Regions from separate parts of the Ruminococcus sp. AF20-12LB genome, predicted to be linked through region 1. Evidence: riboswitches for the same ligand, from Rfam matches in the RefSeq annotation. Region 1 holds a riboswitch; the other holds the start of a gene.
The links. Region 1 has a riboswitch for thiamine pyrophosphate ahead of thiS (sulfur carrier protein ThiS). Riboswitches for the same ligand answer to the same signal wherever they lie in the genome.
Positions count from the first base shown of each region.

Region 2: it holds a riboswitch for thiamine pyrophosphate, as region 1 does, so the genes downstream of both, thiW (energy coupling factor transporter S component ThiW) here and thiS (sulfur carrier protein ThiS) in region 1, are expected to answer to the same signal.

Region 1 is NZ_QUGH01000010.1:153,824-162,511, forward strand. Features, by position in the region: gene DWX61_RS13425 (serine hydrolase domain-containing protein) at 1-771, shown strand, start outside; gene DWX61_RS19365 (transposase) at 926-1,243, opposite strand; gene DWX61_RS13435 (Ig-like domain-containing protein) at 1,603-2,724, shown strand; TPP riboswitch at 2,782-2,889, shown strand; gene thiS (sulfur carrier protein ThiS) at 3,151-3,354, shown strand; gene DWX61_RS13445 (thiazole synthase) at 3,534-4,319, shown strand; gene thiH (2-iminoacetate synthase ThiH) at 4,591-5,754, shown strand; gene DWX61_RS13460 (sulfate ABC transporter substrate-binding protein) at 6,281-7,294, shown strand; gene DWX61_RS13465 (hypothetical protein) at 7,439-7,846, opposite strand; gene DWX61_RS13470 (O-acetylhomoserine aminocarboxypropyltransferase/cysteine synthase family protein) at 8,013-8,688, shown strand, end outside.
Region 2 is NZ_QUGH01000001.1:17,615-26,302, reverse strand. Features, by position in the region: gene DWX61_RS00135 (Lrp/AsnC family transcriptional regulator) at 1-330, shown strand, start outside; gene DWX61_RS00130 (RpnC/YadD family protein) at 348-1,292, opposite strand; gene thiE (thiamine phosphate synthase) at 1,849-2,490, opposite strand; gene thiM (hydroxyethylthiazole kinase) at 2,507-3,409, opposite strand; gene thiW (energy coupling factor transporter S component ThiW) at 3,372-3,926, opposite strand; TPP riboswitch at 4,208-4,310, opposite strand; gene DWX61_RS00110 (aldo/keto reductase) at 4,361-5,350, opposite strand; gene arfA (arabinosylfuranosidase ArfA) at 5,421-6,926, opposite strand; gene DWX61_RS00100 (helix-turn-helix domain-containing protein) at 7,262-8,038, shown strand; gene DWX61_RS00095 (acyl-CoA dehydratase activase) at 8,093-8,688, opposite strand, start outside.

The DNA.
Region 1 (8,688 bases):
GTGGTATCCTGTGCAGTGGGAATTGCACTGGATGAGGGATTGATTCATCTGGATGAGAAGATCGTTGATATTTTTCCGGAATATGCTCCGGAGAAAGCAGAAGGATATCTTGGTGATGTGACTCTGGAAAATATGCTGACAATGACTACCGGTCTGGAAAGCTCGCTATTTTTCTGTGACTGGCCGGAACGTTATACAACGCCGGACTGGATCAGATATTTCTTTGAAAATGCGAAGGTTGTAAATAAACCAGGAACTCAGTGGCTGTACAGTAATTTCAATACCTATATGATCAGCTGTGCTATTGAGAAACGTGCGGGTGTCAATCTTCTGGAATATCTGAGAAATCGATTTTTTGAACCATTGGGAATTGGAAATCCGGACTGGACTTTGTGCCCGAAAGGTCATGTACATGCGGCGAATGGTCTTTATGTAAATATTGATGAGTTCACCAGATATGGACAGATGATTCTTCATAAAGGAAAATATAATGGAAAACAGTTGGTGCCGGAAGAATATATGAAAGTTGCGACTTCCAATCTTGTAGACAATTCAGCGGCAGGAAGTTCGGGAAATCTATATTCCGGTTTTGGATATGGATATCAGTTTGTAATGAATCCGGAAGCCGGTTCCTATCGATCCGATGGAAATTATGGTCAGTTCTGTCTGGCGTTTCCTGACAAGGATGCAGTAGTAACTGTAATGTCTCTGGAGGGGGATTTCCAGAAAATAGGAAATCATCTATGGACTACAGTGGTTCCGGAATTGTAATATATTCTGGTTGACAAATCCGTGGGGAAAGCATAAGCTAATCCCATCTTCGACAGTTAAATAAAAATAAAGTGGCAGAAACCCTTGATTTTACAAGGGCACTGAAAAAAGGGCGTGTGAAAAAATGAGAAATCATTTTGGAGCACGCTCCTTTTTATGCTCTTTTAGGACAAATCGTAGAATTGAGGAGAGATTCAGAGCATACTTTCCCCTCTCCCCATAAATTCGGTTGTTTTTGAAATTGTGCGGCTGTTTTTACTTTCATTCTTTTGTACCACCGGTCATTTTTCATGATTCCAAAAGTTCCTTCCGCCTGGATGGAACGATTCATTCTAAGCAATGCTCCCTGAATACTTTCCAGATTACGGATCACTTCCTGGTGCATTACCGTCAACTCCTGATTGACCCGTACTGTACGGTTTCCTTTGACCTTTTTGTATTTCTCTGCATAAGGACGTCCGCTACAGGATATTTTGGATAAAAGCCATAGGTCTCATGAAATTTTTTCATGAGAGGAATAAAACAGTCCATATCTGAACGGTACCTGGATTTTTCAGTTGCTTTTTTCCATACCCAGGAATACTTGTTTGCAGTTGCTTCAAATTTTGATCCATCTATATATAAGTGCTGCAGATCGACGTGCTCGGTTTCAAAGATCTTTTTGTTGGCTATGTTTTTTTACAGCCCCTTTTTATGCCATTGTAAAAACTGCCGAATTTCACCGAAAGCTCCGATTTGGCGAAAAATATCATAGCAGGAATATTTTTTATAATGTATACTATATTTGTTAGGAAATCCAGATACACCACAAAGCAGAAAGGAAAAAAGCGTATGAAAAGAAATTGGAAAAAAGCTTTATGTGGCATTTTGACAGGTTTTATGCTTGCGACGGCGACACCAGCTGCGGTTCCGGAGCTGATCAGCGTGGCAGAAGTACAGGCGGCAGTAACTGTAGCAGCGCCGGCCATGTCTTCTATTAAGATCGTCGGAAAGAATAAGATCATTTTCAGCTGGAAACAGGTAAAAGGAACAGCCGGATACCGTGTATACCGCAAGACCGGAAACAGCGGATGGAAAGCAGTAAAAACCATCACAGGAAGTAAGAATGTTACATTTACCGACACAAAAGTAAGCACCGGAGCACGTTATACTTATACGGTAAAAGCTTACCGGAAATCCGGAAAAAATATAATCTGGAGCGGTTATAATAAAAAAGGCCTGACAGCGATCGCAGGGCTGAATTCTCTTACCCTGAATAAGACCAGCCTGACACTGACACCGAAAAAAACTTATACACTGAAGATCAACGGCACCAGTCTGAAACCGTCATGGAAGAGCAGCAACACAAAGGTTGTCAGTGTAACTTCAGCCGGAAAGGTCACCGCAGTAAAAACAGGAACAGCGAATATCACAGCGATCCTTGGCGGCAGAAAATTCACCTGCAAGGTTACTGTAAAAAATCCTGCATCGGCTAACGCAAAACTGACGCAGAATTATGCCAAACTGAAAAAATATATCAGTCAGAAAGGCAGATATACCGAAGACGGAAGTCAGTTTATAAATGTCAAAGTAAATGAAGAAAGTACTCTGATAATCGGTTATCTGAAGAAAGAAGATAAGATAGATATTGGAATGCTGATTTCTGTGCCTTCCGATGGAGTACTTGCCGGACTGGATATTATCGGAAACTGTGTGAAATCTGATACGGTCAGTGTGAAGTCCGCCCTGTCTTCGGATGGAGTCTTTGTGCTGCTGACTTCTTCCACAAAAGCATCTGCTTATAAAGGTCAGAATCTGACTTTCCTGTATACAAACGGAAAAAAAGCGATGACAGATCTGCAGGATACTTCCAACATTATGATGAAAGCGACAATGATAGCAGCAAATGCTTATCTGAAAAAGAATTTAAACCTGACAATGAATGATCTGGGATTCACTGCTTATAAATTATAAATAAGACAAAAATTTATTATTCTTGACATGAAGCAGGATCGGAATTATACTAAATCATGTAAATAACGGGGGAGCTTGTGACGGCAGGCTGAGAGGAAGTCTTCAACTTCGACCCTTATACCTGATTTGGATAATGCCAACGTAGGAACGTATAAGATGAATTTACGGGAGATACCTTGGCGTATCTCCTTTTTTATTGGATGCGGATGTTTTATCCGACTGAATATACGTAAGATCAGGATTTACAGAGAAATATTTTACAATTAAACATGGGAAATTTTGAGAGTGAACAGAGTTCATGAAGGGGTGCACCACCACGGGTGTATTTCTTTGTGAACTCTTTTTTTACGGATCGCGAATATCCGATTGACCGGAAGAGATTGCGAATTACTTCTGACTTGGCGAAATTTCCGGAAAGGAGAGAACATGATCACAGTAAACGGTGAGAGCAGAACCCTGGAAGCTCCGGTGACCGTAACGGAATATCTGGAAGCATGTAACTATGTTCCGGTGCAGGTGGTAGTAGAACTGAATGAAGAGATCATCAAGAGAGAGACTTACGACACGACCGTGCTGAAAGACGGAGACGTTGTGGAAATCCTGCAGTTTATGGGCGGCGGAAGCTGCTGAGACAGAAAGAATAAGAATGGATACAGAAAATCCTGTTCAGAAGTCTGAAGATGGGCAGGAATATCCGGCTGTGGGATGGGCAGAATCGCAGATAACTGCTGACTTGAAATTTGAATAACTGAGCAGTTATTGCAGCTGAAATACAATGCAGATAAATAACAGAAAGGTGGACATAAAAAATGACAACAGCAAACACAAATGAAGACAAACTGATCCTGGGAGGCCATGAGTTTACTTCCCGTTTTATCCTTGGTTCCGGAAAATTTTCTCTGGAGCTTGTAAAAGCATGTATCGAAAAAGCAGGAACTCAGATCGTAACACTTGCCCTGCGCCGTGCAAATGAGGGCGGACTTGCCAATATTCTTGACTATGTGCCGAAGGATGTTACGCTTCTTCCGAACACCTCAGGAGCCAGAAATGCTCAGGAAGCAGTACGCATTGCAAGGCTTTCCCGCGAGCTTGGCTGCGGAGATTTTGTAAAGATTGAAGTTATCCATGACTCCAAATATCTTCTTCCGGATAACTATGAGACCATCAAGGCAACAGAAATCCTTGCAAAAGAGGGCTTTGTAGTTATGCCATACATGTATCCGGATCTGAATGCAGCCAGAGATCTGGTGAACGCAGGAGCTGCCTGTGTAATGCCACTTGGCTCTCCAATAGGTTCCAACAAGGGAATCTGTACAAAAGAATTCATCCAGATCCTTATCGATGAGATCGATCTTCCGATCATCGTGGACGCAGGAATCGGCCGTCCATCACAGGCATGTGAGGCTATGGAAATGGGTGCTGCAGCAGTTATGGCAAATACGGCTATTGCAACAGCAGGAGATGTCCGCGTTATGGCAGAGGCATTTAAGAAAGCTATTGAGGCAGGAAGAAGCGCATACCTTTCCGGCATGGGAAGAACTCTGGAGAGAGGTGCAAGCGCGTCCTCACCGCTGACCGGATTTTTGCATGAGTAAAATAATGACAGTATATTGAAAGATTCGGAAATATACGGTTATTAAGGGGAAATCTGTGTAGTGAAAGCGGATTACGAATATTCACTTGATACAGATTAACCAGAGCAGAAAAGAAAACAAATGGCTAAAAACAGATACTGAAATATTACAAATTTGAAAATAATAAAAGTACGAGAGGAGAGACACAGCAACAATGGCAGAAACAATACAGGCCAGTCAGCAGGACGGCCATTTTAATGAAAGTATCGTAAATGAAGAAATTCTGGAAGATATGAAAAAGAACCGTATCGATCACATGAAGTACCTTCCGGATATGGAACAGCTGGAAGAATCTGATGTAATGGATCAGGTTATTTCCGCAATGAACGCATATGATTATGATAAGTACACAGAGGCAGATGTACGGAGAGCGCTTGCTCATGACAACCGTACACCGGAGGATTTTAAAGCATTGCTTTCACCGGCAGCACTACCTCTTCTGGAAGAAATCGCACAGGCTGCACGGATCGAAACAAGGAAACATTTCGGAAACAGTATCTGCATGTTTACACCGATCTACATTGCAAATTACTGTGAGAACTACTGTATTTACTGTGGATTTAACTGCCACAACAAGATCCGCCGTGCACAGCTGAATGCAGACGAGATCGAGAAGGAGATGGCAGCTATTGCAGAAACCGGACTCCAGGAGATCCTGATCCTTACCGGAGAGAGCAAAACGAAATCTAATGTAGAATATATCGGAAAGGCCTGTGAGATTGCCCGAAAATATTTCAAGGTAGTCGGTCTTGAGGTGTATCCGATGAATTCTGATGAGTACGCATATCTTCATAAATGCGGCGCAGATTATGTGACAGTTTTCCAGGAAACCTATAATTCCGATAAATACGAAACCCTGCATCTTGCAGGTCACAAGAGGATTTTTCCATACAGGTTAAATACACAGGAGCGTGCACTGAAGGGCGGCATGCGAGGTGTTGGCTTTGCGGCACTTTTGGGACTGGATGATTTCCGCAAGGATGCTTTTGCAACGGGATATCATGCATATCTTCTGCAGAGAAAATATCCACATGCAGAGATCGCTTTTTCCTGCCCGAGACTTCGTCCGATCATCAATAATGACCGGATCAACCCGAAGGATGTCCACGAACCACAGCTTTTGCAGGTAGTCTGTGCATATCGTCTGTTTATGCCGTTTGCAAGTATTACCGTATCCACCAGAGAGTGCGAGCGTGTCCGTGACAATCTGGTAAATATTGCAGCAACCAAGATCTCTGCAGGTGTCAGCACAGGAATCGGAAGCCATGTGGATGATATCGAGGATAAAGGTGATGATCAGTTTGAAATCTCAGACGGAAGATCCGTGGACGAAGTCTTTAACGCCCTGAAAGACCATGGCCTGCAGCCGGTGATGAATGATTATATTTATCTGTGAGATGAAGGCGACGAAATCGGATCGCACAGACAACAGAGGATAACTTCTGTGGAATATGTGGAAAACCATCCGCCCGGAAGAGCGATTTTTCAGGGTGAGTGTGGATAACTGTTTCGGAAAAACGAATGTTACATGCCCCGGAAGGTTCTTTCGGGGCGTTTCAGGAAAGTTCACTGCTTCGATCGTAAATATCCGTCTGACACTGACCCAAAATTTCACAGATGAAGGAAAACATCCCGCAAAAACAAGATATACTTTGGCAAAATTCCCGAAAAACACGGAAATTATAAGACTGATGACGTTTTCACATATACTCCGGGAACAATAAAATACGATGCAAAAATCAACAAAAACAACATAATATCAGGTGGAATCAAATACAAAAATCTGTGAAACTAGCATAAACAGCCATATTTTCGAAAACTCCTGAAAACGGTTTCCAATCTAATAGTTTTCTTATGGACTTACTCATGTTTATAATAGCCCCAACAACAAAACACGAGGCAAAACACAGGGGGTAAGTATTATGAAAAGAAGATGGAAATCAGCAGCAGTTCTTGCAGCAATAGCAACAATTGGAAGCCTTACAGGCGTAACCACCTATGCGGCGGACAGTGTCAGCATCACCAATGTATCTTATGATCCGACCAGAGAGCTTTACGAGCAGTACAACAAAATCTTCCAGAAGCACTGGAAGGAAAAAACAGGCCAGGATGTGGAGATCACACAGTCCCATGGCGGTTCCGGCAAGCAGGCACTTGAGGTTTCCAACGGACTGGAAGCAGATGTGGTAACACTGGCACTGGAGTATGATGTGGATGCGATCCAGGATGCAGGACTCATCGATGACGGATGGGTGGATGAATTTCCGGAGGACAGCTCTCCCTACACTTCGACTATTGTATTTCTTGTGAGAAAAGGAAATCCGAAGAACATCAAAGACTGGGACGATCTGGTAAAGAAAGACGTAGGTGTGATCACACCAAACCCGAAAACCTCCGGCGGAGCAAGATGGAACTATCTGGCAGCCTGGGCCTATGCAAAAGATAAATATAACGGAGACGAGGACAAAATTAAAGAATTCATCGGAGACCTTTACAAAAACGTACTTGTCCTGGACACCGGAGCCAGAGGCGCAACGACCTCTTTCGTGGAAAACGGACAGGGTGATGTACTGATCGCCTGGGAAAATGAAGCCTATCTTTCCGTAAAAGATTATCCGGACGACTACGAGATCGTAACACCAAGCATCAGCATCCTTGCACAGCCGTCTGTAGCAGTAGTCGATAAAGTCGTAGACAAAAGAGGCACCAGGGATGTGGCAGAGGAATATCTGAATTATCTCTATTCCGATGAAGCACAGTGGATTGCAGGGGATAATTATTACCGCCCATCCAATCAGGATATCCTGAAAGAGTACTCCGATGTCTTTGACCTGAACATCAATCTTGTCACCATTGATGATTTCGGTGGATGGAAAAAGGCACAGGAAACACATTTCTCAGATGGAGGGATTTTTGATCAGATTTACGAAGGATAGACAGCAGAAGCTATAGTCGGACGGAATAACACAAAGAAGCTGCAGAACAGTGGAAAAACAGAGTCTGCAGCTTCTTTTATGTAAATATGATGTGCCTTTTGCGACTGGAAAATCTGTACCTGATATATAGCAACTGTCAACATCTCATGCAGCTATGGATTTTCCGGTCTGCAAAATAACGGCAGAGGGGGCAATGTGAATCACAAGGTGGATCAGGCATGCCGGCATGCCGCCACGATAACCGCCGCTGGTAAAAAACATCACCGGAAAAACGATCAGAAAGATCACGACAATGGTGATCAGGTAGCTGCGCTGATATTTTCCACTGTAATAGGAATAAAGAAAAAGTCCTCCGGAGACTGCAACCAGCGCAAAATTGATTAGTACATTTTCCCAGGAACCGGTCCCGAGACTGAGAAAGGTCATGATCAGGCTGATTACAGTACCTCCCAGGGCGAGGATGTTGAACAGCCGGACGCGGAAATCAAGGGTGGGACTGAATAAAGAATGAGAAATATTCCGGAGTTTCGGGTTTATATTGATAGGGATCACCTCCTGTTCTTAATGCAGGTTTGTATGCCTGCGGGCATCTTTCTTTTGGTGCTGTAATTATCGTAACTGCTATAATTGTATCATGCTGTCATATAGTTGTGTACACAAAAAAATACATTTAATACAGTTTTCCTATTGACATACTATGAATAGTAGGTTAATATAAGTGTCAACAAAAGAAAGGGAAGAGGCTATGAACGAATACGGCTTTAATACAGGACTGCTCCACGGCACTAATGAGAAATATCCGCAGGGAGCCACACAGGTTCCAATCTATCAGAGCAGCGCATTCCGACATGACAGTGCGGAAGACCTGGAGAAAATTTTTGACAATAAAAAAATGGGCTTCTCCTATACAAGGATCAACAATCCTACGGTAGAGTCCTTTGAGAAGAGAGTGACCATGCTGGAGGATGGGATCGGAAGTGTGGCCTGTGCATCCGGAATGGCAGCGCTGACCAATGCGTTTCTGAACATTCTTCAGGCGGGAGACGAGATCGTGGCAGCCTGCGGACTGTACGGCGGAACCGTGGAACTGTTCGATGATCTGAAGCCTTTCGGGATTTCCGTAAAATATGTGAAAGAGAATAAGCCGGAAGCTTTTGAGGCAGAGATCACAGAGAAGACGAGAATTGTTTTTGCGGAGACCATCGGAAACCCCAAGCTGGACGTTACCGATATCCAGGCAGTTGCAGAAGTGGCACATAAGTATGACGTACCGCTGATCGTAGACAACACCGTGGCAACACCGTATCTGATCCAGCCACTGAAGCTTGGAGCTGACATTGTGGTTCATTCCTCTTCCAAATATATTAATGGAAGCAGTGATGCGATCAGCGGCA
Region 2 (8,688 bases), on a different contig from region 1:
GCCAGGATCGAACACCTTGAAAAAAACGGGCTGATCACAGGCTACCACGCCCAGATCAACCCGGTATTTCTCGGTTATCATATAAAAGCATTCATCAACCTGGAAGTAGAACCCAACCAGAAAAAAGACTTCTGCCCCTTCATCCAGTCCATCCCAAACGTCATCGAATGCAACTGCGTCACCGGCGATTACTCCATGCTCATCGAAGTAGCCTTCCGCTCCACCATGGAACTGGACCACTTCATCAACGAACTCCAGCAGTTCGGCCGTACCAAAACACAGATCGTATTCTCCACCAACGTAGAACACAGAGATCTGCCGGTGGAGTAACCCCCACCGGCATTTTTTTATAAACCGTATTCCCTGTACAATTCTTTACACACATCCTCACTATCAGCCATCTTCTGTATCTCATCCACGCGACCATCCGAGATCAGACAATTGATCAGGGCTCGTATTCTTGCTTCTCCCTCTGCTTTTCCTTCTGCTTTCCCTTCCGCTTTTCCACGGACTTCTCCAATAGCCATACCTTCCTCCCGAAGTCGCTCCGACTCCAGCTGCAAAACCTTTCCGCCCATAACTTCACCCACTCCTTTCCTGACTTTTTCTTCTTTTCGAAAAATATAATCCGATATTCTTATGATCAATTTATTAAGATCTGTATACATACCTGCTCTTCCAGTGATTGAAAATTCTCTCTCAAGTTTTATCCTGATATCTTCATATTCCATCAACAATCCCTGTAACTTCTCCGAATCTTTAGCAAATATATCTGCTACATTTTCATACCTCATCACGTAAAACGGAAGCAACATCAACAGATTCTTTTCGAAAATACTATCCTTCGTATAAAGTTCCATCTTCACTGTCGGAACCCGGTACACACACACCTGTCCATCCGGAAACAAAACCTTCACTTCCTCAACATCAGGCGTATTCTTCGTAGATCTCAAGTATATCACACAAGATTTCGGGAACTCTACATAAAACTTCCTTCCGACTCTCCGTCTGTTCTCCAAGGCAATTGCAAGATCATACTCAAACATCCTGATCGCCATCATAGTATCATCAGAACTCTGACACTCAATATGGTACACCTTATCCCCGATCAGAAGTCGAGCATCCGTGATCAGTTCACCATCCTCAAGCTGATGCTCATTCCTAAGGTGCATGATCTTCACATCTTCCGGATATGATGTATGAAACACCTCATTGATCAGCGGAACGGTCAGATATGTCATCTTTTCCACTATCGTCCGGAAAACATCATCAAATATAGTATTGTTAGTCATTAACACTCCTACTGGTATATATAGATTATACCACACAAATAAAACATGAAAACACCCTAAACCGGCCTTTCATAAATTTCACAGTACCCAAAAATGGAAAATGCTTCAGAACTCGAAGCTCCAAGAATGTCCATACAGACAAAAGATCTTATAAGATATAACAACCATACCACATACTATAATAAAAATCACTCAAAATTCATCCAAAAATCTCAACAACATTCGACAGCAGTTACTGTTCACTCCGTTCTCAGTAACACGCTTCGCGATGCACAGAATTTATGCTGATCGCATAAATCCGCGCGGTATGTCTCGGCCCCCTACCGTCAGGCAACCGGAAACTCAGCCTTTCCTCCCAGCTATCCAGCGCAGCGCTGATAGCTCATCCATCTCCCGGCAAAGGCCACTCAACCCAACATTTACACCCAAACTCCCGAGCAGCCCCCGACGAAGCCCCGGCGACAGGCAGCACACGCCTCACGGGCGTCCGTATTTCAACAAAAAAAGAACAGCAATGAACCTCAAATTCACCACTGCTCTTCACTCATGTCCTAAATCACTTTCCCATCAAAGCAACAATCTTCTCCTTCAGCTCCCGCGCATTCTTCTTCGGATCCTCCGCCTTCATAATCGCAGAAACAACCGCCATACCACTCATACCGGCACCCTCAAGCACATCCATATTCCCGGCATTCAATCCCCCGATCGCAACCGCCGGAATCGGAACCGCCTCACAGATATCCTTCAACGTAGAAACCTTGGTAAGAATCGTCACAACCTTAGTAGTAGTAGGATAAATCGCCCCCACACCAAGATAATCCGCACCATCCTCATAAGCCTTCACAGCAGCCTCCACCGTCTTGGCAGTAGCCCCCACGATCTTATCCGGTCCCATCAGCTTCCTTGCCACAGCAACCGGAATATCAGAAGCTCCAACATGCACACCAGCCGCATCACAGGCCAGCGCTACATCCACACGATCATCAATGATCAGCGGCACATTGTAACGATCTGTGATCTCCTTCACCTTAAAAGCCTTATCCAGATACTCACGTCCACCCTTATTCTTCTCGCGAAGCTGGACCAGAGTCACACCACCCTTACAAGCCTCCTCAACCGTACGGAGCAAAGACTCCTCCGTATGATAAGAACTATCCGTCACCAGATACAACGTTACATCCAAATCTTTTCTATCCATCCTGATCCCCTCTTTTTCAGTACATTTCAATTTTCAACAGATTCAGCAGCTGTCGATCCGAAAGCCCATAGATCTCATCCAGCAAATTCACCTGAAAGCTTCCCGGACCGCGGGAAATCTTCTCCGCTTCCTCGCCGGCGATACCCATAAGTGCAGTACCAAGCACTGCCGCAGCCAAATAATTCCCGGATTTCCCATTTAATTCCATCTCAACGCCAGACCGGACACCTGCCTCTATACTATCCGTCATCTTTTTCGCAATATTATCTTCGCACCCTGGCAAAAACGCCGCAGTCAGTGCACCGACCATACAGCCGGTTCCTGTGATCCCGGACAGCGCCGCACTGCCATTTTGTACCAGAACAACCCGTTCACCATCCGTAACAAAATCCTGTTTCCCGGTAGCCAGCACAATTGCCTGATTACTCCTTGAAAAAGCCCTCAGCACCTCACTGACAGTCTCCATATTTTCCGCAGTCAGGGCATCCTGCGCCCCCGCATCGATTCCGATCGCATGAGACGGCAGTCCGGAAACAGCCAGAAGCTCTGACATATTTCCCTTCAGCACTGCCGGATGGCCGATGCTCAAAAGCTCCCGTGCCAGATCCAGCCTGAGATCACTGCAGGCAACCCCTACCAGATCCAGAAGAACCGGGATTTTATTTTCCATCGCTGTTCTCATAGAACGCTTCATTGACTCGATCCTGGCATCAGTAATATTCCCGAGATTCAGCATCAGTGCACCGGCCGATGCCGTAATATCTGTCACCTCTGCCGGATGCTCCGCCATGATCGGCCTTGCACCTACTGCAAGGACCACGTTGGCACAGTCATGGATCGAGATCGGATTGGTGATGCAATGGATCAGCGGCTTTTCTTCTTTAATTCGCTTTCGCAGTTGTAAAATTCTTTGTCTCATATGTTTTTGAACCCAAAGCTGCCTGGAATTTCACCAGAAGACCTGCTTTACTCAGAGCCTTCAGGAAAATATAGGCAACACATCCTCCCATTGTGGTTGCTGCAAGGAACATCGGCGTATAATAAAATGCTGTCAGCCCGCCTCTTCCCATCAGGAATGCCATCACCGGATAAGAAACCATGGATCCGATAATACCTGTTCCAAAGATCTCACCGATCACCGCGCAGATGATCTTGCCTTTGGAAAGTCTGTAGAACACACCTGAAAGAAATGCGCCAAATATTGCACCGGTCAGTGCAAGTGGCGGAATTCCCATGAACATCATACGGATCACGCCGATCATGGTCGCACAGAGAAGGGAATACCACGGTCCCATCAGAACCGAGCATACGATATTGACAAGATGTGCCGTGGGGCACATTCCCTCAATCCTCAGGATCGGTGAAATAACGACACCGATCGCTACCATCATTGCCAGCATTACCATACGAAGCGTGTGCATCCTTTGTTTTTCCATAGTGTTTTTCCTCCCTGAAATATCAGGCAGAGCCCTGTCAGATCCGGGCAAAAGCTTCCCGTCTGCTGCAGTCTGCCCTTAGATTTTGGCGGTCGAAGTTCCCTTACTTCCTCTCACTCCGAAAACACGGATTCCCATCGCTTACATGATCCTTCCGGAAAAATCCTCCGGAATATCACTCTCCTGCCAGACATTAAGGCGCTCCCCTTCCTGCCCGCTCTTTCGCAGAAGCTCACATAAAAAAGTGAAAGCGCATCTCCATGGATAAACTCCACGGAGACACGCTCTGAAATCACAATCCCTCCGTTGGCATTACCCAAATCAGGTACGGTCGAAGATCTATCTTCCTCTCAGCCTGTCACACAAGCTCCCGCTGGCACTTTTCTTTTCTGTTTTTCAATATAGCATACCCCTGTTTCATTGTCAAACTTCTCTTATTTAGAAATCGCGTCGATCAGACGCAGTTCCTCAGCTGTAAACGGCGCACAGTGGATAGCCTTCACATTATCAATGATCTGCTGCGGTTTGGATGCTCCGATGAGCACGCTGGTGACTTCCTCATGCTGGAGCAGCCAGCCAAGTGCCATGTCTGCAAGTTTCTCGCCTCGCTGTGCTGCCAGATCGTTCAGTCTCCGGATCTGGTCCAGACGCTCCGGTGTCAGGGCGCTTTCTTTCAGGAATCTTCCGTCCCTGCGGATTCGGCTGTCCTCCGGAATACCGTTCAGGTAACGGTCTGTCAGCTGTCCCTGAGCAAGCGGGCTGAAAGTGATCAGGCCTTTTTTCAGGATGCCGGTAGTTCTCTTTAAACCGTTCTCTTCCACAGTTCTGTCAAAAATGGAATAACGGTTCTGGTTGATCACAAATGGGCATTTCAGGTCTTTCAGGATCGCTGCTGCCTGACTTAAGGTTTTTCCATCATAATTGGAAAGTCCTACGTAGAGGGCCTTGCCCTGCTGAACTGCGGTTGCAAGCGCGCCCATAGTTTCCTCGAGGGGAGTCTCCGGGTCCATTCTGTGATGGTAAAAAATATCCACATATTCCAGGCCCATACGTTTCAAGCTCTGGTCAAGACTTGCGAGAAGATATTTGCGGCTGCCCCAGTTTCCGTAAGGGCCCTCCCACATATCATAGCCTGCCTTGGTTGTGATGATCAGCTCATCACGGTACGGCATCAGTTCTTCTTTCAAAATCTTGCCAAAATTCCGCTCCGCACTTCCGTAAGCCGGACCGTAATTATTGGCAAGGTCAAACTGTGTGATTCCGTTGTCAAAAGCTGTGAAACAAAGCTGTTTCATATTTTCATAATCAGATGTATCTCCGAAATTATGCCATAATCCGAGAGATACCTTCGGAAGCATCAGACCGCTTTCTCCGCAACGGTTATACTCCATGGTTTCGTATCGTTCCTTTGCAGGTGCGTACATAAAAAAATCCTCCCATAATGTCCCATGATTTACCTTATCTGCAACTACTTCTACTATACTTCACCCACACCTATTTCGCAAGACGGATCATATTCCAGCTGTGTTTTGTAAATACTGCTTCCAGTTTTCCGCCGTCCAGCTTTGAGCATTCTGCACTGGCTTTTACAGGAACTACATTCTCGGGCTGCGCCTCTGTATTAACTGCCTGAAGATTATCGTTATTCAGCACGATATGCTCTATGATCTTATACCCCTCAAACTGTCTTAAATCACAGGAAACTTCCATATCCTCATCCAGACTCTTATTCACCGCAAAGATCGTCAGTGTATCCTTTTCCTTATTCCAGACGCACACCGAATCCAGATATGGAGCCTCTCCATAAGTCTTGCTCTCATATATAGGTGTAAGAACCTGTGTATTAAGGACGGTTCCTCTTCCAAACACACTTGTCAGCATATACGGATAAAAGATCGTCTGACGCCATGCGCCTGTATCGGATGTCATGATCGGCGCAATAACATTTACCAGCTGTGCCATGCAGGCGATCTTTACACGATCTGCATGACGGAGAAGTGTGATCAGCATACTTCCCACAAGAAGTGCATCCTCAAAGTTATAAACATCCTCCAGCTGATGGGGCGCCTGTACCCATTTTTCCAGCTTCTTATCCTGTTCATTGCTGTGGTACCATACATTCCACTCATCGAAGGAAAGATTTATCTGTTTTTTTCCATGCTTCTTTGCTTTTACAGCATCGCAGATGGAAACCACTCCTGAGATAAAATCATCCATTCCCTTGGAGCTTGCCAGAAAATCGGCAGTGTCTCCCGCTGCATTTCCATAGTACTGATGCAGGGAAAGATAATCCACCTGATCGTAAGCCTCGTCAAGAACCGTATACTCCCAGGAGCCAAAGGTAGGCATTTCCAGATTGGAGCTTCCGCATGCAACAGTCTCAACCTCCGGATCCATAAATTTCATCAGGCGGGCAGTCTCTGCTGCAACTCTTCCGTACTCTGCCGCAGTTTTATGTCCCATCTGCCACGGACCGTCCATCTCGTTTCCGAGACACCATAATTTGATATCATGCGGCTGTTCATAGCCGTGAGCCTTACGGAGATCACTGTAATAGGTACCTCCCTTAAAGTTACAGTATTCCAGAAGATTTTTCGCATCCTCCGGGCCTCTTGTTCCCAGGTTTACTGCCATCATCACATCACTGCCGGCTTTTCTGGACCAGTCCATAAACTCATTGAGTCCAAACTGGTTTGTCTCGATGACACCCCAGGCCAGATCCGTTCTGGACGGACGCTGAGCTTTCGGCCCGACACTATCCTCCCAACGGAATCCGGATACAAAATTCCCACCCGGATAACGAACGATCGGTACCTGAAGTTCTCTTACCAGTTCCAGAGTATCCTTCCGGAATCCCTGCTCATCAGAAAGAGGGCTGCCTTCCTGATAAATCCCCTCATAAACCGCACGTCCGAGATGTTCTATAAAGGAACCAAAGATCCTTTTGTCTGTTTTTCCGGTGAGGAAATATTTGTCCACGATGATCTGCGCTTTTTTCATTGTAAAAATCCTCCTGTAAATTATTATTTTCTGCTGCTACCGCATTTAGCTCTGTTTCCGATTCCGCCATATACCGGCTCTTACGCCTCTGTTCGCTCACACACTCTCAGCGGAAATCAACCGTTTCTATGTTTCATTTTACCATCCTGTTCTATCCATACCAGTGATTATCTTCCGAAATAGTTGACTTTTTTTCCGGTAAGATTTATCGTAAAGACAGTCTTACCAGACGGACGTCCCTCTGTCACTTTACTTTATACTTCCAGACAGAAAGTTCTTTACAATGCCACAGTCGGATTGTCTGATCTACGTAATGAAAGGAGCGCAGCATTTCCATGGATTTCACCTTAAATTTCTGCGAATACAACCGTTCCAACTCCGATTACGACAGGATTTTCCGGCCGGAGGGAAGCGGAGATTTTCTTTTTCTTTTATTTAAAACACCAATGAAGGTTTATCTGGGCGGTCAGCTTACTGTCACCCGGGATAATGCCTGCATCTTTTATACTCCGGGAAATCCCCAGCATTATCAGGCTGTGCGAAAATTCCGGAACAGCTATGTGCATTTTTCCTGCGGAGAAAATCTGGCAGAACGGTTCGGACTTCCCTGCAACGAGATTTTTTACCCTAATGACTGCCAGGAGATCGATCGCTATATCCGCAAACTGCAGCATGAATATCTGGCCAGAGAAGCTTTTTCCCGGGATTATGAATATGCTCTGCTCTGCCAGCTGATGATCACTGCCACACGGGAACTCCGTAGTACAGATGCCGGCAGTTCTTCCGACTCGGAGCTATACAGCCTGTTCCAGAAGATCCGCCTGGAAATGCTCACCAATTACGAAAAGCCATGGACAACAGAAAAACTCTGCGCCATGGCTAATCTCGAAAAAAGTCAGTTTTATTCCTGCTACCGGAATTTTTTTGACAGCACGCCCCATGCTGACCTGAATCTGCTCCGTCTGGAAAAAGCCAAAAACCTGCTCACCAACGAAGCTCTGCCTGTTCAGCAGGTGGCTCTGCTGTGCGGATTTTCAAATCTCTCCCACTTCAGCCGGTACTTCCGAAAGAACTGTGGCTGTTCGCCCAGTGAGTGGGCACGCCGCCCCTGACCAAAAGGATATTCACACTCTGCATTCACTGCGCAGGCAACTTGTCTGATCTGATCACCGTGCCGCATTACACTTCTCATAAGCAAACAGTGCCGCACCAAGTGCACCGCAAAGCTGTGCCTCATCACAGATATAAAGCTTTGCACCCAGCTTCTCCTCCAGTGCCTGGATGATACCTTTATTTCTGGCAACACCACCGGTCATCATGTATTCCCCCGGATTCTTTTTGCCAAGGCGGGCTGCAAGAGCTCCTACCTTGGAAGCAACAGATACATTCAGACCATGGATGATATCTGCCACATCCTTATTCTGGGCAACCAGAGAAACTACCTCGGACTCCGCAAATACAGTACACATGCTTGAGATCACTACGTTCTCTTTCCACTCCAGACCACGGGTACTCATCTCCTCCAGGGAAAGTCCAAGAGTACGGGCCATCATTTCCAGGAAGCGTCCGGTTCCGGCCGCACATTTATCGTTCATCAGGAAATTTTTTACCGCACCGTTCTCGTCAATGCTGATCGCCTTAATATCCTGACCGCCGATGTCGATAACTGTACGCACATTCGGATTCAGATAATGGGCTCCCTTTGCGTGACAGGTAATCTCTGTGATACTGTCATCACCACTGTCAATATAGGCACGTCCAT